DNA from 4 places in the Planococcus alpniumensis genome. Region 4 is predicted to be linked to each of the others. Evidence: riboswitches for the same ligand, from Rfam matches in the RefSeq annotation. Region 4 holds a riboswitch; each other region holds the start of a gene.

Region 1 (6,144 bases), 1.6 Mb from region 4:
CGATATTTAAGCTAATGTTTTTTTAAAAATATTTTCGTCTGATTGGACTGAACTACTCTAACTTTTTGAAGCCAGGATATTAATAATCCATTTAGACAGGTTCTTTTTATAAAGAGATGAATACTTTAAAAGAACTAGAGCTCAAACTTAAGAAATTGAAATAATAATGAAAAAGTAAATTTTATGTAAATTATCTATTAAATTTGGGTATTTATTGATTTTAATTGTTTATATAATCTCTAATTGGAAATCAAAGGAATGACGGAAGAAAAAGGAGGGAGGACGATGTTTGATTCAGGGATTGAATTAGGGGTTGTACTGTTTCTGTTTATTTATGCCTTGGTTGTTTCTTTCATGCTCATTTCAAAAAAAAGAAAAAACTAAGAGGAATATTCATTATGTCAATCAAACCTTTTGAAAAAGTTCTGATGCTAGCAATAGCAGCTATTCTCATTGTCTCTTCTGCATTTAGTTCCGTAGGTGCTGTCAATGCTGAAACTTCAATGTTTGAAAAAGGAACATCGAATGTCGAGCAAAATGAGTTTAATCAAATCAGAAATGCGTTAAAAAATACAGAAGAGTATCAGGCATACAAAGAGAACACCAAAATTAACTCAATTTCAAAAGGTGACATAATTATCAACACAGTAGATGGTTCCAAAGGCGATATTGCATATATTGAATTCGTGTTTGGAGGACTTGCGAAAACAAGTGATAACCTCGCATACGTTCAATTCACATATGATGTAAAAAATGGGGATATACTGACGAATCAAGCGGTCTATGCAGAAAATATAGACCAAGGAAAAATACGCATCAATGCCTTCTATAACTTGGACGGGAATCAAACCGAAATTTACGACATTACCGTCGATACAGCAGGGACGATTTTTGACGAAAAGGGTTTGATGCTTAGCCACGATGATTTTGTCGCTTCTGCAGAACATAAGATTCAGCAGGCTGGAAAGAACGCAGACGAATTTGGAGCTTATGCTTCTTTTTGTGAATATGCAGTTGGGGCTCTGTGCGGTACCGGTGGAGGCGTGTTGTGTTATGCTGCAGCGGGTGCTCTGGGAATCACTACCGGGATTGGCGGTTTAGGCTTAGCGGCTGTCTGTGCTTTGATAGGCAGTGTCGGCTGTACAGCTGCGACAGATCAAATTTGTAATTGATCCGTTCCAAAGTAGTTGAATACAACAAAGAAAGAGTAGCAGATGCTACTCTTTTTGAGGGGTACCGAAGCTCAAACGCTTCCATCTCCTTTTACGAGCGCCTTTATTTTTAAAATTAGTCAGCAATCTTCACTTTTAGCCAATATATTTAAGGAGAAATAATAATGAAAGTTCGAAATGGAACTTTAAATTAGAAAGTGCTTTTGTGTATATAAGTCAATTATAAAATACAAAATGTGCAAAAGAAAAAACAAACTACAATACATCGAGTTTAAAGTGATAGCTTTTATAAAATGAAAGCGCAGCGGATTCGGTTCGATTTATTGTTACAGTTTCTTGTCTCATATAAATAATGACAGTAGAGTGAAGTGACCGGTTGTAATTATTTAATCCTTATGATAGAACTAAAGTAACAATAAAACTTCATTGCACAATTGCTCTAGGGGAGCTGTTTAAAGCTGAGAAAGACATTCGTCTTGACCCTTATTCACCTGATCTAGTTAATACTAGCGGAGGGAAGAGATGGCAGAAGAATTTTGTCTCCACATGAGGCTTAACCTTTTATAGTCATTTACACTTCTTTCCTATGGGAAAGAAGTGTTTTTTTGTGGAGGAAATCATATCGAAAGGAGAATTAAACTTCTTGCAAAACAATCAGTTGCTTCAAGTAATCAAAGAAATCGAGTTAAAAAAAGATGAATTGATTGATCTTACTAAACAACTTATCTCTTTTCAAACTCCGGCACCGCCTGCTCGCAACACAGCTGAAGCACAAGGGTGGATTGAACAGTATTTAGTAAGCCAAGCATTTGCAACAGATCGATGGGATGTGTATCCGGGAGATCCAAACATCGTTGGTGTGAAAAAAGGGACTGAAAGAAAGTCTTTTCAAAGCTTGATCATCAATGGACATATTGATGTGGCCGAAGTGAGGCCGGAAGAAGTATGGAAAACGGATCCCTTCACGGCGGAAGTTGTAAACGATCGAATTATAGGCCGAGGTGTTGCCGATATGAAGGGAGGGATGGCTGCTGCGTTATTTGTCCTTAAACTTTTTCATGAACAAGGCATCGAATTGCCGGGCGACCTTATTTTTCAATCAGTTATAGGAGAAGAGGTTGGTGAAGCTGGCACCCTGCAGTGTTGCGAAAGGGGCTACCAGGCGGATTTTGCGGTTGTAGTTGATACAAGTGATCTGCAGATCCAAGGGCAGGGCGGGGTGATCACCGGTTGGGTGGTCATTAAAGATCCGAAAGTTTATCATGATGCCATGCGCAGGCAGATGATTCACGCAGGTGGCGGTCTTTCGCAAGGAGCAAGCGCTATTGAAAAAATGATGATTATCATTGAAAGTCTGCAGAAGTTAGAGCGTCATTGGGCGGTTTCAAAAAGCTATCCGGGTTATCCTCCAGGAACAAATACGATTAATCCGGCTGTGATTGAAGGAGGAAGGCATGCCGCTTTTATCGCGGACGAGTGCCGGCTCTGGATCACCGTACATTTTTATCCGAATGAGTCCTATGAAACTGTAAGCAAAGAAATTGAAGAACATCTTTTAAATGCTGCAAAAGCGGATTCTTGGCTAAAAGAACATCCACCCACTTTTATATGGGGTGGGCATTCAATGATAGAAGATAGAGGCGAGGTCTTTCCAGCTTTTGAAGTGAATCCGGAACATACAGGCGTAAAGACTTTAGCAGCTTCACACCAACATTTATTTTCAGAAAAGGCTGTTATTGGTGTGTCCGCGACTGTTACCGATGGCGGGTGGCTTGCGGAAGCAGGCATCCCGACAGTCGTATATGGACCGGGGCAGTTGATAGAAGCCCATAGCGTTCACGAGTCCATTGAGATACAAGAATTGGTGAATTTCTCTAAAGTTATGGCGTATTTTATTTTTACTTGGTGCCATACGAAAAAGCAGGCAGAGTGAGGAGCGATCAACGTGAAATTTAGCGAAAAATTACATACAACCCTTCAACCCATTTGGAGAAACAACCATAATCACCCTTTTGTAGTCGAAATGGGGAAGGGGTCTCTTGATAAAGAAAAGTTTCGGTTCTTCATGGTTCAAGATTATCTTTACTTAATCGAGTATGCAAAGTTGTTTGCGATTGGTGCCACCAAGTCACAGGATGTTAAAACAATGGGACAATTTGCCAAGTTACTGGATGCCACTATGAACGAAGAGATGGCATTGCACCGCCAGTATGCGGAACGTTTTGGGATTAGCGCAAAGGAACTGGAGGAAGCATCCCCCTCCCCTGTGACACTTGCTTATACCCATTATATGCTTCACGTGGGACAGAGCGGCAGTGTAAGTGAATTGGTAGCAGCATTGCTTCCATGTACATGGAGTTACCGTGAAATCGGCAGAGAGCTTGCGGCCATTCCAGGTGCAGCCGATCACCCACTATATGGTGAGTGGATCCGAATGTATAGTTCAGAGGAGTTTGGCCAAACAGCGCAGTGGTGCATCGATTTGCTGGACGAATTGACGGCCGGCAAACCAGAAAATGAACTAGTAAAGCTTGAAGAAATCTTTTTGACTACTACGAGGTTTGAATATTTATTTTGGGATATGGCTTATCACAAAACGATGTGGCCTGTAAGTGAGTAAGGCGTTGTTGGAAGTCAATAACTTAAATTTTCATTATGGGAAAGAAGAAATTTTTAAAGATTTGTCTTTTTCGATTCAAAACCAAGAGTTTATAAGTGTGGTCGGTCCAAGTGGGTCAGGGAAAACGACATTATTCAGATTGCTGTTGGGGTTGGAAGAACCAACTAAGGGGGATTTGCTCCTCAGGGGTCAGGCCATTAAATTACGCGATGGAAACATAGGTTATGTGCCGCAAAAAGACCTTCTAATACCTTGGCGCACCATTATTGATAATGTCATTCTGCCGCTAGAACTAAAGGGGATTCATAAGAAAGAGGCTTATAAAAAAGCTGCACCTCTTTTTGTTTCATTTGGATTAGACGGAACAGAAACGTTATTTCCGAGTATGCTTTCGGGCGGAATGAAGCAAAGGGTCTCCTTTATGCGGGCCTACTTAACTGGAGCAGATATTTTGCTGCTTGATGAACCCTTCAGTGCACTTGATGCGATTTCCAGATTAGCCATGCAAGAATGGTTATTGGAACAATGGAAATTATTGAAGAAGACTATCATTTTGATTACGCACGATCTGGATGAAGCATTGCTTATGTCAGACCGTATTTTTGTTACTACCCTTCCGCCGATGACAAAATTGAAAGAAGTGCAGATCTCCCTTAGCAGACCTAGAACGATGGAGGATGTCATGAACGATTCATCTCTTCTTTCAGCCAAAAGGGAGTTGATTCAGCAATTTCGCAAGGAAGGTGAAATTTTTGATAAAAGAATCAAGTGAGCGGGCTAAAATGTTATGAAACGGTTCATTGAACAATATTACTTACTGTCTATGGGCGTCTTTCTATTATTTCTATTGACTTGGGAATTTATTGCAAAAACCATAGACCGCGCCTTTGTTCTTCCTTCGCCTATACAAGTGGGTGTGCGGCTTTGGGAGCTAAGGGAAACACTGCTTCTCGTGCATATGCCGGCGACAGTTTCAATTATTGTAGTGGGGCTTATTCTTTCAGTATTGCTCGGTGTAGGACTGGCTTCTTGGATGTTTTGGAATAAAACGGCTGAACGCGCTTTTTATCCCTTGCTAATCGCATCTCAGACAATTCCAATCATCGCTCTAGCCCCTATTTTTGTTTTATGGTTTGGCTATACGATGTGGAGTAAAGTGGCAGTTACGGTATTAATAACTTTTTTCCCCATCACCGTCAATACATTTGATGGTTTAAACTCTGCAAGCAAAGAACTTCGGGAATTAATGTTGACTATGGGCGCAACGAAAAAAGAGATTTTTCTAAAGCTGTCGATACCATCTGCGCTGCCTTCTTTTTTTTCGGGGTTAAGAGTGGCAGTAACCCTTAGCGTCATTGGAGCCGCAATAGGAGAGTGGCTTGGCGCCCAGCAAGGGCTCGGTTATTTCAGTCGAAGAATGATGACGCAGTTTGACGGCGCAGGTGTATTCGCCCCGATTGTATTGCTCTCGTTAACAGGGATATTGTTATTTGTATTAGTTGTTGTATTAGAAAAATGGCTATTAAAATGGGGGAATGAAACATGATGAGAGCGTAAAATATCTTGTGTAAATGAATAAATAGAAAAAGGAAGACCTTTTCTTGTAGAATTAAGTCACCACAACCAATTCACAGAAAAGAGGCCTTCCCTATGACTCAGTTTACAACAGATATTATGCAAGCTCTAGTAAAAAAAGAAGACATCTCCGAAGTTTTTCGCAAACATTTGGAGACGGCGGTGAATACACTTCTTCAAACGGAACTAACAGCGTTCCTGGATTACGAAAAATACGACCGCATCGGGTTTAATTCCGGCAACTCACGCAATGGTGTCTACACGCGGACACTCCATACGGAGTATGGGGATTTAGAGCTTTCGATGCCACGGGACCGGAACGGCGAATTCAACCAACAGACGGTCGCTCCGTACAAGCGCTCAAACGATACGCTGGAAGCCTTCGTTATTCACATGTTTCAAAAAGGCGTGACCATGTCCGAGATTTCGGACCTGATCGAGAAAATGTACGGCCATCATTACACGCCACAAACCATTTCCAATATGACGAAAGTCATGAGCGAACAGGTCGAGGCGTTTAAATCTCGTCCGTTAGAACAGCGTTACGCGTGTGTCTATCTGGATGCAACTTACATTGCCCTCAAGCGCGACACGGTCTCGAAGGAAGCCGTCTATATTACGATTGGCATCCGAGAGGACGGCTCAAAAGAAGTCTTGGCCTATACAGTGGCACCTACGGAATCCGCATTTGTTTGGGAAGAAGTCCTGTTGGACTTGAAAGAGCGCGGTGTCGAAGAGGTGCTTTTGTTTATCTCCGACGGCTTAAAAGGCATCACT
Region 2 (6,144 bases), 690 kb from region 4:
TGTGCCGTTCATCGCCAATATGCCGACCGAGGAAGTCTATACCGTGCCGGCCAAACTGGAAGTCGAAGGCACCGTGCGCAACACGAAGCCGCTCGTCTATCAAGGCAATATCATCGATGGCTTCACTTTGGGCTTTGAAAACGGCCGTATCACAAAAGCGCAAGCGGAAGTCGGGCAAGAACTGCTGGATGAATTGATTTCAGCTGACGAAGGCGCAGCATATCTTGGGGAAGTGGCGCTTGTCCCGGTTGAATCGCCGATTTCGGCTTCCGGCATTTTGTTCTACAACACTTTATTCGACGAAAATGCATCAAACCATTTAGCGATCGGGGATTCCTACCCGACATGTCTCGAAGGCGGAAAAGACTTAGAGCGCGATCAATTGGAGAATTACGGATTGAATACATCGATCGTCCATGAAGATTTCATGATCGGCTCGAGCGAGATGGATATCGACGGTATTACGGAAGACGGCAAAACCGAAGCGATTTTCCGAAAAGGAAATTGGGCATTCTAACGAGGTGAGCAGATGAAGAAGACAGCAAGTGCGGTAGCGGCAGGGCTATTGCTTGCGGCAGCCGGAAATACGGTATATGCAGAGCCGCAAGTGCCGGCGGCTTATGTGGCGATCGGCGATTCACTGGCGGCAGGCCAGACGCCGAACCGGGCAATCGACAGCGGCTATGCGGATTTGATTGCACAGGAATTGACACGCAATCAGCCGCTTGCGTTCTATTCGAAAGACTTGGCTTTTCCTGGATTCACCACAAGTGATGTCTTGGAAAGCATCGAGTCGGATGAAGCAAAAGAGCTGCTGGGCTCAGCGAACATCATCACGGTTTCTGCCGGCGCGAATGATTTGCTGCGCCTTGTGCAAGCAAATGCCGCTGAAGGGGCTTTGAGCTTTGAGGAGATCCCGGCAGATTATGCGCTGAATGCGGCCCGTAAAAATGTGGAAAAGATCCTTTCTGAGCTGGAGGAGCTTGCGCCTTCAGCAGATGTCTACGTAATGGGCTATTATTTCGCTTATCCGCATGCACGGGATAGCCAAAAGCAAGGCACAGCGAAGCAGCTGGAGCTACTAAACGCTATTCTGAAACAGGAAGCGGAACAGGCAGGCGTAACATTTGTCGATGTAGCCGATCGTTTCGGTGAGGATGCGGTGGAACTCGTCCCGAATTCTGGAGACGTCCATCCGAACGTGGATGGCTACCAGGAGATGGCGAATGCATTCTTCGAGCATTACGGGGGAGAGTTGGAAGTAGAGGATGCAGAACTTCCTGAACCGGCGCCTGTAACGTTCGAAGAGATCCAGCAAATGCAGGAACAGGAAGAGCCGTCAGATGGAGCGGATGGGGCAGATGAAGAGCCCGCTTCTGAAGACGCTTCAGGTGACGATTCTGCCACCAAGCCTTCGGACGGCAAGACTCTGGATTATCTAGCGATCCGCCAGGCATTGCCGCTCATTTAAGAATATTGAACCCTATAAAAAAGGCCGGAGAAAATGGATCATTTTCTCCGGCCTTTTATCGTTCAGCGGCTTTTTCGTGAGTCGCTGCGGTTGCGCGTATCGTTTTCATTATTTACGTTATTCTTTTTTCGGTTGTTCATCACTTTACGGATGATCGGGTAAGCAATCGGCGCATATTTTATCGCAGATTTGACAATTCTTCCAATAGCCATATTTATCGCTCCATTCATTTTTTCGTATTGAGGTTTAATAAAGTTTTCCCGATTTCAGCCTTTATTAAACATCGGTGGGAGCGATGGCGTGCGCGATCAAAATATCCTTGTAGGAATGGACGCTTGAAATGGAGACGTATTCGGCGTTGCCGTGCCAGTCGTCTCCGCTCGGCCCGAATTCGATGGCGCCTTGTCCGCCGATTTTCTCGGCATAGTAACGGGTGTCGGCAGCACCGTGCTGGCCGAACAGCACCGGCTGTTCCGACAGCGTCGACTCGACGGCCTTCATCAAGGTCTGGATGTACGGATGGTCGTCCGTCGTCGTCAAAGCAGGGGTCGAGCCGCTCGCTTTGAATTCCATGTCGACATCGAGTGTTTCGGCCAGCTGTTCCATCTGGCGGACGATCTCGTCTTTGTCCTGCCCGGGCATGAAGCGGATATCGTAGGACATCTTGCAGATTTCCGGTACGACGTTATAGCGATCGCCTGCATTGATGATCGGCAAGTTGACGGAAGGTTGCTCATAGTAGTCCGTCGATTCTTTGCGGAACGGTAAATCTTTCATGCCGGCATGGAATTTCATCGCCGATTCGATGGCGTTGATGCCTTCCCACGGGCGTGAGCCGTGGGCAGGCTTACCTTTGAACGTCAAATCCATTCGAAGAATACCTTTCGATTGCAAACCGATCTTCAAATGGGTTGGCTCGCCGCAAATGACAAAATCGCCGTAATGGCCTTGATCGACCAGCCACTTCGACGTGTTGCGCCCGCCGATCTCTTCATCGGTGACGATGTGTAGATGCACTTCGCGCGGCAAGGCGGCAGCATCAAGGTCAACAAATGCCTGCATCATCGCGGCGACGCCTGCTTTCATGTCCGCCGAGCCGCGGCCATAAAGTTTGTCGCCTTCTTCGATTGGAGAGAACTGTTCTTTATGTCCCGGCACGACGTCGACATGGCCATTCCAGATGATCTTTTCTGCGCCTTGTCCTTTGGCTGCTGTCAGCATGAGGTAGCCGTCGTTATCATGGACTACGACTTCTTCACCTCGCTCTTTAAGCCATTCTGAACAGAACATCAAGGCTTCATTCGCCCCTTCTTTTGTATCGCTTTCGATTTTAATCAAACTCTTCAATAAATCAATCATTGACCCGGCAGTTTTCAAACTGCCTCCACCACCTTCCACAAAGTTTGCTAGTTCTTAACTACCCTAATCCGGTTGGCTGAAACGGCCTTGCAAGCCAAGTTTTCGTTGTGTACAATACACATAATAGCGGAATAATTGTATACACCACAAGGGGAGCTTTGGCTGAGAGTGAACGATTAAGTTCTTACCCTTCGAACCTGCAAGTTAATGCTTGCGCAGGGATGTGGATGGAAAACCGGCCCAAGCGGCGCCAGGATCTGTCCTGGCGCCGTTTTTGTTGTTCTGAAAAAACGGCCCTTCTGGTGATGTGCAAATCCAAAAGGAGGCAGTTTGAATGAGAAATAAACGCGTATTGTTAATGGTCGAAATTGCGATTTTTGCAGCTCTCGGCTTTGTATTGGATTTTATCGCCTTTCGCATGCCGCAAGGGGGATCGGTCAGCTTGGTCATGATTCCGATCGTGCTGATGGCTTTCCGGAGAGGCATCGCAGCCGGTGTCGTCACGGGGCTTCTAGTCGGCTTACTGCAGATTGTCACAGGTTTCATCTCGGTTGCGCCGCTGTCGTTTGGCTTTGTCGTCATGCAAGTCATTTTGGATTATTTGCTGGCATATGGCGTCGTCGGCTTGGCCGCAATGGTGCGCGGCCGTTACTTGGAAGCTGTGAAGGCGAAAAAGACCGGGAAAATCATTGTCATGGTCGCACTCGGTGTCTTGATCGGTTCATTTCTCCGCTATGTCATCCATGTTATTACGGGGATCTTGTTCTTCGGCATGTTTGCTGATGGCAACGTCTTCATCTATTCAGCGGTTTATAACGCTACCTATATGATTCCTGTTGCGATTGTCGCGGCGATTGTTTGCTCACTACTGTTTATCACAGCCCCGCGTTTGACACAGCCAGACGCATGATGAAAGCCGCCTATCGATAGGCGGTTTTTTTTAGATTGTTAAATCAATTGATTATGTTTAATTTGGGTATTTATGGTAAAATACCGAACGGTAGGAGAGGCGAGACCGGCTTATTCTATGTTATAATGCTCAAATAGAATAGTTTGAAAGAAGGGTCAGTATGATAGCGACTAATGAAAAAGATATTGAAGGATTGAAAAAAGCCGGACAGATGGTGGCGGAAATCCGCGAAACAATGAAAGCGGCCGTGAAGCCCGGCATCACGACGAAAGAACTCGATGAACTGGGCGGACGCCTGTTCAAAGAATGGGGCGGCGTCTCTGCTCCGAAATCGGAATATGATTTCCCGGGCTATACATGCATCAGCGTTAACGAAGAAGTGGCGCACGGCATTCCAGGAAAGCGCGTTATCAATGACGGCGATATTGTCAATATTGACGTGTCCGGATCATTTGGGGAGTATTTCGCGGACACCGGCATTTCATTCGTGGTCGGTGAAGGGCACGAAGCGAAAGAAAAGCTTTGCCAAGCGGCGGAATCCGCATTCGAACGTGCCATGATGAAAGTGAAAGCCGGTGCCAAGCTGAACCAGATCGGCAAGGCAGTCGAACGCGAAGCGAAAGACCAGGGCTTGTTCGTCATCAAGAACCTGACAGGTCATGGCGTCGGGAAATCGCTTCACGAAGCACCGCAATATATCCTTAATTATTACGATGCATGGGAAACGACGATCTTGAAAGAAGGCATGGTGCTCGCAGTCGAGCCGTTTATTTCCCAAAAGGCTGAACATATCATCGAATCAGGCGACGGCTGGACCTTCATCACGCCGGACCAATCGCTCGTCGCACAGATCGAACATACCGTACTCGTCACAAAAGGCGAACCGATCCTGCTGACGAAACTCGAAAAATAAAATCAGCGAATATAAAAAACAACCATCAGCCGATGGTTGTTTTTTTATGGCGTCATATCTGTTTTTGCCGGCTTCTTCTTGATTAACAGAATACCGGTCAGTAAAACGCCGCTCAAGAATAAAGCTGCCGTACTGACCAGCATCTCGTCCATGCCATGGCGGACGGCGATCGCGACGAACGCCCAGATGAATACTAAAGTCAGCGGGATGTCCGAATGGTGGAAGCGTATATGAAGTGCCAATGCGGTCGCTACGGTCAGCATGATGACCGTCCACAATTGATCGCTCAGCCCCCAGCCGCTCCAGCTGTAGAAAGTGAGGACATAGCTGATGTTGGCGATGGTCGCAACACTGATCCAGCCAAGATTGACCGAGACCGGCAAACGTTGCGTCAAGCCCCGTTCGTCGTTTCCGTATTCCAAGTACAAAGCGATCAGCGACAATAGATAGGCAATCATTGCAGCGATCGACCAAATAAAGAACTCATAATGCCAGCAAAGCAGCCAGGCGATATTGAAAACAGCGCTCAAGATGAAATACAATGAGACTTTTGCTGAAGGGTGCACTCCTTTTTTCAAGCGCAGCCAAAAGCCGATGATCCAGATAGCCAATAAAATATATATAACGGACCAGATGGAAAATGCATAACCGGCCGGCGTAAAGAGGACCGGCACACGGTCGGAGATTTCACCGGTAGTCTGACCGTTGATCGGCAGTATATTCGCCAAGGCATTCATGGTGACGACGGCGATAAATGCCAGCGTCATCAGCAGTACGCGAATCATATGAAATCCCTCCTCAAATATCAGTATAAACTCGCCAGCCCGCACGACCAACAAGAAAGTGCAGGAAGTTTTTGAAAAATGGCGATATCGTGAAAAGTACCAGGCGGTCGCCGTTCCCGTTCCATGAAGGGAGATGTTATACTTATTAATGTATTTTGAAAATTCGTGACCGCAGGGGGAAAAAAGATGACGAATACATATCCGGAAGTATGGGAGCTCGACAGTTTATTTTCAGGGGGAAGCGATTCAGCTGAATTAAGAACGCATCTGGAGGCAACAGGCAACAAGCTGGCCGATTTCGAACATGCCGCTGCTGCATTCGGTGTCCCGAAACAAACGGCCGACGCGAAGCAGGTGGCGACGTTCTTGGAAAAGACCAGTGATGTATCGGTGGACCTTCGCCAAGCCGGAGCGTTTATCGGCTGCTTGATGGCGCAAAACACCGAAGACAAACAAGCGGCATTGCTGCAAAGTGAACATGCATTTATGCGCTCGCGTTTCCAAAGTGCTTTCTTGAAATTCAAGCAGGCGCTCATGGAGACGGATCCGAATATCTGGTCAGAGCTACTTTCGACTGAAGACTTGAAGGAATTCGCCTTCATCTTGGACGAATGGCGCAAAGAAGCGAAACGGCTGTTATCTGAACAAGAGGAAGGGCTCATTACATCGCTCGGCATCGATGGCTATCACGCGTGGAGCGAATTAT
Region 3 (6,144 bases), 110 kb from region 4:
TTCCGATGTATGCCTTGCTGCGGGTCATCGTCAGCCATCTGTACAAGCTGTTCAAACGGCGTTATAACCGATACGAAACGGACTTGGATAATCAATACGACTACACCGAGCTTTAAGCTTCCTGTTTATAAGGCACAGGAAAGTGGTATGGAGAATTATCAAATTTTGGGGGTATAGATTTTATGAAATTCAAAGACTTTTTATCTTCGATCGGCATCGGTTCGATCAAAGTGGACACTGTAGTGGAGAGGCCGCATCTTGAAGAAGGTGAAACCTTGAACGGCACGGTTTACTTGGACGGAGGAAGCGGCGATCAGGAAATCGATTATATCGAACTTCAAGTGATTCGCTTAGTGGAAGATTACCGGCAAGACAGCGATTTTGATTTTTATGAAACGCCAGTTGCCAAGCAGAGCTTGGAATTTGCGGGATCCGTAAAATCAAAGAACACCGTCATGCAGCAATTCGAAATTGTGCCGGATGAACGCTGGGTGCTCGAGAATGTGAATGCCAAGTTGATTTTACGGACGATTGTTCACGTGAAAAACGGCGTCAATGTCCAGGACGAGGATGAAATCACTTACGGTAAAATAGACAGCTGAAGACAATTTACAATAGCTTGATGATAATCTTATTATGTTAACCCAAACAACACCTCCGCAGTTGGATCATTCACTGCGGAGGTGTTGTTTTATTAAGTCCAAAAAACTGCACTGCAACTTAAGACGAGCACCAATGAAAACATGCCAAGCAATGCATAATCCTTGTGCTCAATCTTGATTTCCCGGTAATGAGATCTTGCTGCGTCTGTAAACGCCCGCGCTTCCATCGCAAAGGCGGCGCGCTCGGCTTTTCTGACAGCACCGGCAAGCAGGGGGATGAGCAGGCGGCGCAAGGCTGTTATTCGTTTGAATGGCGTTGGTTTCGCACCCGGACCCCTGAGACGGTGAGCTTGCTGCAACTGCTCGAATTCCGTTTTTAGAACAGGAAGGAATTGATAGCTGATCAGCACACTGAAAGCAAGTTTCGGAGACAGTTTTCCTTGCTGCATCAAGCTTTGGATAAACCGGACAGGATCGGTAGTGAAAGCAAATAATAACGAAATGCTTGAAAACGCCAGGACGCGGAATGATAATGACCAGGCATGCTCCCAATTTTGAGCGGTTATTTCGATCATGCCGATTGTCCATAACACAGTCCCATCACCAGACTCACCGAACACCAAGGTAGTCCAGAAATAACCGAATGCGCCGATCACAAAAGGCAGCATAACAAGTGACCAAAGTTTCCAATTGGTTTGGCTAAACAGCAATTGTACCAATACGATGCCTAGGAAAAACATCAGTGGCGTCCAAGGATTGAAAAAAAACGCGAGCGCCAGCATACATGCAGTGACAGCAAGAAATTTCAAGCTGGGGTTCATTTCATGTAAAAGACGGCGCATAGGATTCCTCCTTTTCCGGCCAATATAAACGGTGCTCTGCCAGCAGGACAGGGCTTGAAAAAAGCTCTTGTGGTTCAAGAGGAGCGGATAATCTGCCGTCTTTCATTAGGCAGATCGTATCCGCAATGCTCAAGGCAAAATTCATATCGTGCGTCACCACAACCAACGCGCAGCCGTCTTGCGCCCGGCAAGTGATTTGGTGATGGAGCTCCATCAATGCGTTGAGGTCTTGCCCTGCCGTCGGTTCATCTAGCAACAAAACTTGGCGACGGTCTGCTAGCATCGCGCCGATGGCCACACGGCGCTTTTGGCCATGGCTCACGGAAAAAGGATGGGCTTGAGCAATAGGATCCAAGGCAAGTGCCTCGAGAAGATCTTTCACATCATGAGGAGAGGAATTTCCGGAATACGATAATTCCTCTTCTACAGTCTTCGACAGAAACAGCTGCTCGGGCGATTGTGGGACAAATCCGGCAAACTCTCCTGAAATCGTCCCGCTATCGTGTTTCATGATGCCGCATAAGGCTTTCAGCAAAGTCGATTTCCCGCTTCCGTTCGGTCCTGCAATGATCATCACTTCACCCGCATAAAGCTGCAGGCTGGCACCGCGCAGCAAAGCTTTTGAAGCTCGTGTAATGGATAGATCCCTTGCCTCAAACAAGACTTTTGGCTGTTTGGCCGTCTCACGCTTCGGCAGGAAAGGAGCATTCCTTCTGGTGTAGGCTTGGTCTTTCTGTATGGCGCCGTTTTCCGAAAGGCTGATCTCCCGTTCGAAAAATTCTCCCCATAGCTCTAATTTATGCTCGACGGCGACGATTGCAAGACCGTTTTCCTGTTGCAATTGATCCAACCAAGCGACAAACTCTTTCGCCGTCAACGGGTCGAGATGGGCGAGAGGTTCATCGAGCAACAAACAGTCAGGCTCCATAATCAAGGCGCAAGCTGTGGCGATGCGTTGTTTCATCCCGCCTGAGAAGGTTTGAATGGAACCATGGCGAATATCGTCCAGGCCCGTCATGCGCAAAATCCGGTCGATGCGTTTTGGCATCTCTTCCCGGGGCACTTGAAGATTCTCCAGAGTGAACGCCAGTTCTTCTTCGACCGTCGGCATGCAAAATTGGCTGTCGGGATCTTGAAAAACCGTTGCGACTTTCCGGTTGGCTTCACCAGGTTCGTATTCTTGTGATGTACGCCCGAAGATCCTGACGGTGCCAGAAACTTGGCCATCGCAATTATGCGGGTACAGCCGGTTCAGCACATAGAGAAGCGTGGACTTTCCGCATCCACTTGGCCCTGTAATGACCACCCGTTCTTGCGCATGGATTGCGAGCGTAATATGGCGTAAGGTCGGTTCTACTGACTCCGGAAAGCGAAAGCTGAAGTTGTCTAATTGAAAAACCGGATTAAGCACGGACATCGCCTTTTTCCGCCTTAGCGATAGCATAGCCCCGTAGTGATCCAGTTGCGAGCAGTGAATCGGCGATATATTTGCCGCCGATGCCGGCAATGATCGCACCGCTTGCGACGCGAAGTGTGAACATCAAGGCGACGAAAGAAGGATCCAATGCAGCATAGCCCGATAGGAAATAGCCGTAAACAAAACTGAAAACTCCAGCACCAGCACCTGCAAGCATCAAGATGCCAACATGGAAATGCCGGTAACGAGTCAGCGCGAACGCTGCTTCTGCTCCGAGGCCTTGAATGATGCCTGATAGGATAAGCCTCGGGCCGATCGCATTGCCGAGCATCACTTCGATAGCTGCGGCCAAGATTTCTGGTAATAAAGCAGCGCCAGGCTTTCTGATAATATACATCGAAATGATGGAGACGATAAACCAGATGCCGAACATCCATTCATAAGCGAGCGGCCCGATGACGCCTGCCCATAAGTTGCCAATGTGCAAAAAGAGCAAGTAAACAATGCCGAACACGACGCCAAATAATGACATGAGGACAATTTCTTTCAGTTTCCATTCCTTAAGCATGATCTTCACCGCCTGTTTTGTGTGAAGGACTGTTGATGCTCATGGATACAGTCATCACGAGGTGGGGGTGTTTAGCGGAGCGCGCGCTGGAAAAGCTCGTTTCGTAAAAAGCAAAGACCTCATGGATATCCCCGTGGATGCCGCTAGCATAATGCATGGAATCATTCCACACACCGAACTCTTTGGCACGTTCCACTTCGCGGTAGATAACTTCCATATAATCGGGATTGTTCATCGGATAAAGGGCGAATTGGGATGAAACGTATTGCTTGCTGGCGTCTTCGTTTGCCGGTTCATCGGGGGCGTCCAAATACGCATCACCCGCTGTATCACCTGGACAGCCAGCTGAAAAGGTGCCGGACAGGGCAATGTGTTCTTTCGTTTTCGCGGCATGAAGCGTCAGCGCTTTCGCGACATTGAAAACATGCTGTTGTTTGCCTCGGATGACGGTGGAGACGTCGTCGGTTTGCATCCAGACATGGGATGTATCGGTGTCCTTCAACGCACTTTTGATGATACTGATAAAATTTCCGCTCATCGGATGTAAGGAAAAGCGAAATCCTACGATCGGGCTGGTGCCGCATGAATATGGTTCCATATGGAATCCCTCCTAAAAATATGCACAAAAAAGCCGCATCCGTGAAGATGCAGCCACTATTCCATATTTCGTAGTCATGTCGGAAAGTCACCGCACTTCCTCACGCAGGTCCTAACCTGATCGAGTCATAAGGGATCGGAGCGAAAGCTCTCATCTCAGCAAAATATGCACCCCCAGTGCAGAAAAACGGTATGCGGTTTTAAGTGTCGGGTTTTCCCGATGGCTAAAGTGTAAGTCAAATACTTTCCCAAGTAAAGGGATTCTACTATTTTCATCGAGAATGAGAAAATGATGGCTGAGGTGAATACTCCCTAAAAAATCGGGTAAACCTAAAGCAGACAAGCATTTGAGGAGGAATCCAATAACTATGGCATCAACAAAAAAATTCCGCGTCGTTTATCATTTCGGCGCAGGCGTCGAGGCGGTCAGCACCGTCGAAGCTGATACCCCGAAACAAGCGGTCAGCGGTTTGGATGCGGATGATTTCCGCGAATTTATCGGCGACAACGATACGTATTACCAATTCAAGATGGACGAAGTCAAAATGGTCAGTGTTAATGAAGTCACAGACGGCCAGTGATCGAACTGACAAGCGCCAGCAAGAAAATCCCCTGCCGAAGAAAAGGCAGGGGATTTTTAAACTTTATGTGCCGCAATAGGTCTGGTATGGCGGCGTTGAAGGCGGTGGCGGGGCCGTATAGGGCAGTTGCTCTTCGGAATGGGCATATGGATTCCGGAGGATCTCCAATAGTTTTTCCATTACCTGATAATCGCCTTGCGCTGCAGCTTCGAGTGCCGCTTCCACGCGGTGATTGCGCGGGATGACAGCCGGATTCCGGCTTTTCATCATTTCCAGGATTTCGTGTGCTGAGCGGCCTTCTTGCTGTTGGCGGGCTTTATAGCGGCTGTGCCAAGCTTTGAAATCCAGATCGTTTGCCAGTTGGGGCTCTTCTACTGCGTCGAAAGTCAAGGAACGGAATGTATTGGTATAATCCGCTTGCTTTTCTTGCATCAATTCCAGCAACGCATCTATCAGTTGTTCATCTTCTGGCATTTCGGTAAACAAGCCGAGTTTTTCGCGCATGCCTGCCAAATACAAGTTTTTTTGCAAACTGACATATTCCTCGAGCGCCCCTTGGAGAGACGCCAAGGCTTGTTTTTCAGGAATCTCATTTAACAGTGGAAACAGAGATTCCGCAAAACGAGCTAAATTCCATCCTCCGACGAGCGGCTGGTTGCGATAAGCATAACGGCCGCCGGCATCGATTGAGCTAAAGACCGCGGACTCATCGTAGCGGTCCAGAAAAGCGCATGGCCCGTAGTCGATTGTTTCACCGCTGATCGCCATATTGTCCGTGTTCATGACCCCGTGGACGAATCCTGCGAGCTGCCATTTCGTGATGAGTGAAGCTTGCTGTTGCGCGGTTTGGCGGAATAATTCGATGTAGCGGTCAGGCCCCGTGATGTCTGGGAAATGCCGTTTGATCGTGTAATCCGCCAAAGCTTTTAAATCTTCAGTCGAGCGATATTTCGCGGCGAACTGAAAAGTGCCGACACGGATATGGCTCGAAGCCACCCGTGTCAGGATCGCTCCAGACTCTGCGGAGTAGCGCTGGATTTTTTCTCCTGTCAATACGACTGCCAGGCTTCTGCTCGATGGAATCCCGAGCGCGTGCATGCCTTCACTGATAATGTATTCCCGCAGCATGGGACCGAGTGCCGCGCGGCCATCTCCGCTTCTCGAAAAGGGCGTGACGCCGGCGCCTTTCAATTGGATATCGAAAATCTCGCCATCCGGTGTATGCTGTTCGCCGATTAGGATGGCACGGCCATCGCCGAGCATCGTAAATTGGCCGAATTGATGGCCTGCATAGGCTTGGGCGAGCGGGAAGCTACCCTCGGGGAATCGATTACCCGCAAAAATCTCTAGCGAGTCGGAGCTATACAACTGCTCGGTATTTAGGCCAAGTGTTGTGGCCAGTGATTTGTTTGCGATGACCAGCTTTGGCGATACAACCGGGTTGGCTTCCATCGGGGCATATAAGGTTTTCGGCAGGCCAGCGTAACTGTTCTGCAATTTCCAGCCGATATCTGTGTAGTTCATGGGAGCGCCTCCT
Region 4 (6,144 bases):
TCTTTCGGCCTATCTGCTTTTTGGATGGCTGCATCCAGCACGAGCATCTCGCAGAATGTCGAGGCGGATTCAGCGGTCGTCATGCCGTATTTGCGATTGAGCGGCTCAACTTCTTTCATCGCATGGTTATGGAAGGCATGCCCCAGTTCGTGTGTGAGAGTCAACAAGCTGGTCATCGATCCGTCGAATGTCAAAAACACCCTGGATTCGCCAGTGGCAGGGAAGCCGGCGCAAAACGCGACGGAGCCTTTTCCCGAAGAGTTGGCGGATTCAATCCAGCCTTCTTCAAAAGCAGTACGTGCAAATTGTTCCACTTCCGGACCGAATTGACGGAATTGCTCCATGAGAAATTCGGCCGCTTGCGAATAATCCATGGAGGCTTTCTCCTGGTCAAAAGGCGCCCAGAAATCATGAAAAGACATCTTATTGCCCCTGGCCTTATGCGTTAAATAAAAGGCAAAGCTGTTCTTGTTTTCACTGACGACTTGCCACATAGCCTCCAAGGTTTCTTTTTGTATCCGGTTGTCTTGTAATGGCTTGTCGAGTCCATTCGGGATTCCTCTGTTTTTATCTGCTTGCAGCCGGAACCCTGTGAGGTGATTGAGGATGCGGGCCATGGTATCCTGCTGATTTCGCCATGTGTTTTCTAAGGCTTGTGCTGCTTGATGACGAAGCTTTTTGTCTGGGTGGGAGCGCAGGTTCGTCGCTTGGGCTATGGAATAATCTTCTATGGTTCCGTTTATTTCAATAGAGACGGTCAAATTATTGACGGTTGATCGATAGAGATCGCCCCAGGCATGATATCCATCGACCATCAAATCAGACAAGAGATGTTCCAATTCTACAGACAATGGTGAATCGGCTTGCTCGCGCCATTCATTTAAGATGAACTGATAATCTTTCAGTTGTTCCAATTCCATTAAGGCATTCCACTGGGGTTTGTCGATTTCTGATAGCAGCTGCTGGAAACGCGTCAGAATCGCATTGTATTCTGTTTGAAGCGAGGCCGTTTTTCCGCGCAGTATCAATACTTGGGAGTCTTTCGGACTTTCTGCCAGCAGGCACGTGACAAACGAGCTCATCTGCGAAAGCGATAGCTGGACGATTCCAAAGCCATTTAAGTTTTCCACCAACATTTTCTCGATGGAAAAACTTTTCGAATTGATGGAATCAATCAGTTCAGACAGCTCTTGAATCTGGCTTTTCGTCTGCTCCATTAATTGAAAAAATTCAGGCGAGTTGCTCTTGCCATTAAATAAAGCATCCAAGTTCCAATGCTCGGGGTAGGTTGTGGTGTTCATTGAATTTCTCCTTTCGGTATTCCGGATAGAAACGCGTGTTCTGTTTTAGTTTACAGCAATGAATAAGAGAAGTCGAAATGATTTGAAAATTCCGTGCTCCCGTGGCCGTATTGAAAATGAATTAGATAATAATCTTAAATTGGAGGAAACCCATGAAGCTAATCAATGAACGGATATACTTGAGGCCAGTAGAGGCAGAAGATGCACAGCTGTTCTTGAACCATACCGAAGACGAAGAAATTCGCTACATGACCGGAACAAAAGCAAGATTTTCGGTCGAGCAAATCAAAGACCATATCGAACAGATCCAGCAGGACGACTCGCGCTACGATTTTACGATCTGTTTGAACGCAACGGATCAAATGATCGGCGAGTTGTCGGTGCTGGATATTGATCTGGGCAACCAAAGTGCGGGGTTCAGGATCACCATGAATGCGATGGCACTGACGGGGAAAGGCTATGGCACAGAAGCGATCGAGCTGGTGCTGAAATTTGTCTTCAACGAGCTTAAACTCAACCGCCTGCAATTGGAAGTGTTCAGCCATAATGAGCGGGGCATACGCGCTTATGAAAAGAACGGCTTCAAAAGAGAAGGGGTCTTGCGGGAAGCGCTCCATTACAACGGGATGTTTTCAGACGAAATCATCATGGCAATTATCCGAAGAGATTATATGACTGCAAAAACATGAAAGGCTGCAGAAGCCTTTCTTTTTTTGTGGATAAAAAATCCCTTGAAACTTTCTGGTTGCATTTTTTCTTTAACGGGTTTATATTATGTGAGGCATCAATTAATGAGGGGTCAATTAATATCTCTCAAAACTATTAGGGTAGAAAAAGGAGCAATTAAGATGAACACATTACAAAACAAAAAAACCAATGATTTCAATGAAATCGTCAATGGGCGCCGTTCCATTAAGCAATACGATCCGGATGTGAAAATCAGCCGCGAGGAAATGACCGAAATCCTGGAACAGGCATCCACGGCACCATCTTCCATCAATATGCAGCCTTGGCGTTTTGTCGTTATCGACAGTGCAGAAGGAAAAGAAAAGCTAGCGCCGCTGGCATCGTTCAACTTGGAAAAAGTGATGAGTGCATCAGCTGTCATCGCCGTGTTCGGCGACCTCAACAACATTGAGTACGCAGAAGAAATTTACGGAAAAGCCGTAGAACTCGGTTATATGCCAGAAGAAGTAAAAGAATTCCAAGTCGGCTACTTCAAACCTTTGTATGAAGGCATGTCGAGTGAGCAAATGAAAGACATCGTGCTATTGGACTCAGGACTTGTGTCCATGCAATTGATGCTCGTTGCCCGTGCATTCGGCTACGACACCAACCCGATCGGTGGCTACGACAAGGAAAAAATCGCTGCAACGTTCGGCCTGGACCAAGAGCGTTATGTGCCAGTCATGCTTCTCACGATCGGTAAAGCCGCGAGTGAAGGCTTCCAGTCATACCGCTTGCCGGTCGAAACGACCACGACCTGGAGCTAAACCAGCTGACCTTGAGTATTCGGGATTTATGTATTATATTTGACTGGTCAATGAATAGTGGGCACAGCTATCAATTGACTTCACCGATCATTTAGGAGGTCTTTTTATGCCGTGTTCATTTTCAAAGCAGGAACAAGTGCTGCATCAGTTTAAGGGCCTGACCAATCAAATCAGCCCGAAGTTCGAGCGTTGCACAGGCATCAGTGCATCGCGCTATGAATTATTGTCCCAACTTTATAAGGTAGAAGAGATCAACCAGTCGACGCTTCAAAAATTGGTCAATATCGATAGTGCCGCGGTTACGCGCCACTTGAAACAGCTTGAAGCGAGCGGCATGGTCACGAAGCGCAGAAATCCAGAAGACAATCGCGTGATTTTTGTCAGCCTGACCGATGAAGGCCGCGAGCGCATCATCGAATACCGGAAAGAGAATATGGGCTTCGTCAAGCAAATGCTAAACGACTTCACCACTGACGAAGTGAATGCGCTTAGCGATATGCTCCAACGCATGCAAGACAATATTGTCGATTATTAAAAAACTAAATTAAAGGATGGCGAAATGAAATGATGATTATTCACGCACATTTACAAGTGAAACCTGACCAGGAACAAGCCTTTTTAAACGAAAGCAAGATCCTGATCGAAGCATCGCGTCAAGAACCAGGCAATGTCCAATACGATTTAATGAAATCGGTCGAGCAGGAAGGCCATTTCACAATGGTAGAAGTATGGAAAGATGCGCAAGCGATTGAAGCTCATAACACGAGCGAGCATTTCACGGCATTCTCTAAAAAAGCGGCCGAATTCATGAGTGCGCCGATCGAACTCAAAGTTTACAGCGGTGAAGCTGTTCCAATGTAAGGAAAGCTTGTTTATTCAAACGAGATGCCAGACAGAGCTTGAACATCTCGGTGAACTGTGACAATATAGACCTTGAAAGACAAATGCTAATTTCATAAAACACATGTGGGGGAATCGGTGTTGCCGATTGAGAGAATATCCGTGAGATATTGACCCTTGGAACCTGAACTGGCTAATACCAGCGGAGGGAACATATTCAAATCGGTCTATTCTGCGATGATATGCGCCCAAGGTTTCTATAACCTTGGGCGCTTTTTTGTATCCGCAATTGGATATGTCCCCTGACTCAGCTCCTGAAATCATCTTTTATGAATTCATTCAGAGGGGGAAACAATATGAAAAAATGGACGATTGCCATTGCACCGGTATTGCTGCTGGCGGCATGCACAGACGAAGCGCAAAATCCGGGAAGCGATGTGGCAAATGAACAGCAGGAATTACAAGAAGTGACAATGGTCTTGGATTGGACGCCTAACACAAATCACACCGGATTGTATGTGGCACAGCAAAAGGGCTATTTTGAAGAGCAAGGGCTCGATGTCGAGATCATCTTGCCGGGTGAAGCGGGCGCCAATCAATTGGTGGCTTCCACCCAGGCGGAATTCGGCATCGGCGCACAGGAAAGCTTGACGGAAGCGAGAGTGCAGGGCATTCCGATCGTCTCAATCGCGGCGCTCATCCAGCACAACACGTCCGGATTTGCCTCACCTAAAGACAAAGAGATCGAGTCGCCGAGCGATTACGAAGGAAAAACTTACGGCGGCTGGGGAGCGCCAGTCGAAAAAGCGGTGCTTGGGTCCATCATGGAACAGGAAGGGGCCGATGTGGAAAACGTCGACATCGTCAATATCGGCAATAGCGACTTTTTCACGGCGGTCGAACGCGACATCGATTTTGCGTGGATCTATTACGGCTGGACGGGCATTGAAGCTGAACTGCGCGGCGACGAATTGAACATGCAGTATTTGACGGATTACTCGGAGAAACTGGATTATTATACCCCTATCCTGATGACCAATGAAAACATGATTGCAGAAGATCCGGAAACCGTCCGTGCATTCACCAAAGCAGTGTCGCAAGGCTATGAATTCGCCATCGATGAGCCGGAACAAGCAGCGGACATCCTCATCGAATCGGTCCCGGATTTGGATCCGGAACTGGTGAAAGCGAGCCAGAAATGGCTGTCGCCGAAATATCAGGACGATGCAGCGAAATTCGGCGAACAACAAGAGCAAGTATGGGCGGATTACGCTGCCTGGATGTTCGACAATGGATTACTGGATGAGGAATTGGACGTCGAGCAGGCGTACACCAATGAATTTTTACCGGAGGAGGAAAACTGATGGGCAACGCATTATTAAGTATTCAAATCATCCCGAAAACGAAAAACGGGGAAGACGTCATTCCGTATGTAGATAAAGCCATCGCCGTCATTGAAAAGTCAGGTGTCCCTTACCAAGTCAATCCATTGGAGACGACGATGGAAGGGGATCTGACGCAGTTGTTTTCGATCGTCGAGGAAATGAACGAGGCGATGATCGAAAACGGCAGCCCGAACGTCATCTCCCAAATCAAAGTGCTGTATCAGCCGAGCGGCGCATCGATGGATAAATTGACGGAGAAATACCGGCCGTGAAGATTATGCAAAAAGGATGGAGACCGGTTCTGGTCCTCATCCTTTTATTGATCATCTGGCAAGTGCTGGTGCCGCTGTTTGAAGTGCCGGACTGGCTATTGCCGACCCCTTATCAGATCGGGGTAGAAGCGGTAAAAAGTTGGCCAAACTACAGCGGGCATTTATTTGCGACGATCCGGTTGTCGATCCTCGGCTTTTTCATCGGATCGTCGATCGGCCTTGGCGTCGCGATGATTCTTCATCTCGTGCCGAAACTGCGGGAGACTTTTTATCCTTTGCTGATTTTATCGCAAAATATCCCGATCATCGTGTTGGCGCCGCTATTGGTCATTTGGTTCGGCTTTGGCTTATTGCCAAAACTGATCATCATCATTCTCGTGTGCTTTTTCCCGATCACCATCGCGGCACTTGACGGGTTCAGGCAGACGAGCGGCGAGTTGCTGCACTATATGAAAATGGCAGGAGCTAACAGACGCCAGATCTTTTGGAAGCTCGAATGGCCGCATGCGATGCCGTCGATCTTTTCAGGATTGAAAATTGCGGCGACCTACAGCGTCATGGGCGCCGTCATTTCCGAATGGCTCGGAGCGCAGGAAGGCATCGGCGTCTATATGACGCTCGCCTCGTCGTCGTTCCGGACGACGCAAGTTTTTGTCGCGATCTTGTTGATCATGTGTTTAAGCATGATATTCTTTGCAGCGATTGTGTTACTCGAAAAGCGGGTCATCCGCTGGAAAACGAGCGGGGGAGGAGATGCGAATGGCTGAACTGGTAATCGAGCAATTGACCAAAAGCTTTGACGGGGCCGAAGTGATAAAAGAGCTGTCGCTGCAAATCCAGGAAGAAGAATTTG

Evidence for each region. A riboswitch is a leader RNA that binds a small molecule or an ion and turns the genes downstream of it on or off. The one in region 4 is predicted to bind thiamine pyrophosphate.
Region 1: another riboswitch for thiamine pyrophosphate. It lies ahead of G3255_RS16775 (acetylornithine deacetylase); the one in region 4 lies ahead of G3255_RS08925 (ABC transporter substrate-binding protein).
Region 2: another riboswitch for thiamine pyrophosphate. It lies ahead of thiT (energy-coupled thiamine transporter ThiT); the one in region 4 lies ahead of G3255_RS08925 (ABC transporter substrate-binding protein).
Region 3: another riboswitch for thiamine pyrophosphate. It lies ahead of G3255_RS09465 (YkoF family thiamine/hydroxymethylpyrimidine-binding protein); the one in region 4 lies ahead of G3255_RS08925 (ABC transporter substrate-binding protein).

What each region holds. Positions count from the first base shown of each region.
Region 1 covers NZ_JAAMTH010000001.1:3,309,969-3,316,112, reverse strand. The annotation lists gene G3255_RS16785 (MoeB/ThiF family adenylyltransferase) at 1-15, shown strand, start outside; gene G3255_RS16780 (halocin C8 precursor-like protein) at 399-1,172, shown strand; TPP riboswitch at 1,604-1,707, shown strand; gene G3255_RS16775 (acetylornithine deacetylase) at 1,780-3,105, shown strand; gene tenA (thiaminase II) at 3,118-3,792, shown strand; gene G3255_RS16765 (ABC transporter ATP-binding protein) at 3,785-4,564, shown strand; gene G3255_RS16760 (ABC transporter permease) at 4,580-5,338, shown strand; gene G3255_RS16755 (IS256 family transposase) at 5,443-6,144, shown strand, end outside.
Region 2 covers NZ_JAAMTH010000001.1:1,047,780-1,053,923, forward strand. The annotation lists gene G3255_RS05250 (aminopeptidase) at 1-517, shown strand, start outside; gene G3255_RS05255 (SGNH/GDSL hydrolase family protein) at 530-1,471, shown strand; gene yxzF (small protein YxzF) at 1,534-1,683, opposite strand; gene G3255_RS05265 (M20 family metallopeptidase) at 1,748-2,830, opposite strand; TPP riboswitch at 2,970-3,069, shown strand; gene thiT (energy-coupled thiamine transporter ThiT) at 3,165-3,740, shown strand; gene map (type I methionyl aminopeptidase) at 3,901-4,653, shown strand; gene G3255_RS05280 (TspO-related membrane protein) at 4,698-5,438, opposite strand; gene G3255_RS05285 (M3 family oligoendopeptidase) at 5,625-6,144, shown strand, end outside.
Region 3 covers NZ_JAAMTH010000001.1:1,847,198-1,853,341, reverse strand. The annotation lists gene G3255_RS09490 (AI-2E family transporter) at 1-116, shown strand, start outside; gene G3255_RS09485 (sporulation protein) at 183-602, shown strand; gene G3255_RS09480 (energy-coupling factor transporter transmembrane component T family protein) at 695-1,444, opposite strand; gene G3255_RS09475 (ABC transporter ATP-binding protein) at 1,425-2,861, opposite strand; gene G3255_RS09470 (ECF transporter S component) at 2,848-3,429, opposite strand; gene G3255_RS09465 (YkoF family thiamine/hydroxymethylpyrimidine-binding protein) at 3,422-4,027, opposite strand; TPP riboswitch at 4,108-4,212, opposite strand; gene G3255_RS09460 (hypothetical protein) at 4,395-4,607, shown strand; gene G3255_RS09455 (protein adenylyltransferase SelO) at 4,671-6,131, opposite strand.
Region 4 covers NZ_JAAMTH010000001.1:1,740,615-1,746,758, forward strand. The annotation lists gene G3255_RS08900 (M3 family oligoendopeptidase) at 1-1,301, opposite strand, end outside; gene G3255_RS08905 (GNAT family N-acetyltransferase) at 1,454-1,990, shown strand; gene G3255_RS08910 (nitroreductase family protein) at 2,150-2,794, shown strand; gene G3255_RS08915 (MarR family winged helix-turn-helix transcriptional regulator) at 2,901-3,329, shown strand; gene G3255_RS08920 (putative quinol monooxygenase) at 3,359-3,655, shown strand; TPP riboswitch at 3,753-3,862, shown strand; gene G3255_RS08925 (ABC transporter substrate-binding protein) at 3,991-4,998, shown strand; gene G3255_RS08930 (thiamine-binding protein) at 4,998-5,291, shown strand; gene G3255_RS08935 (ABC transporter permease) at 5,297-6,058, shown strand; gene G3255_RS08940 (ABC transporter ATP-binding protein) at 6,051-6,144, shown strand, end outside.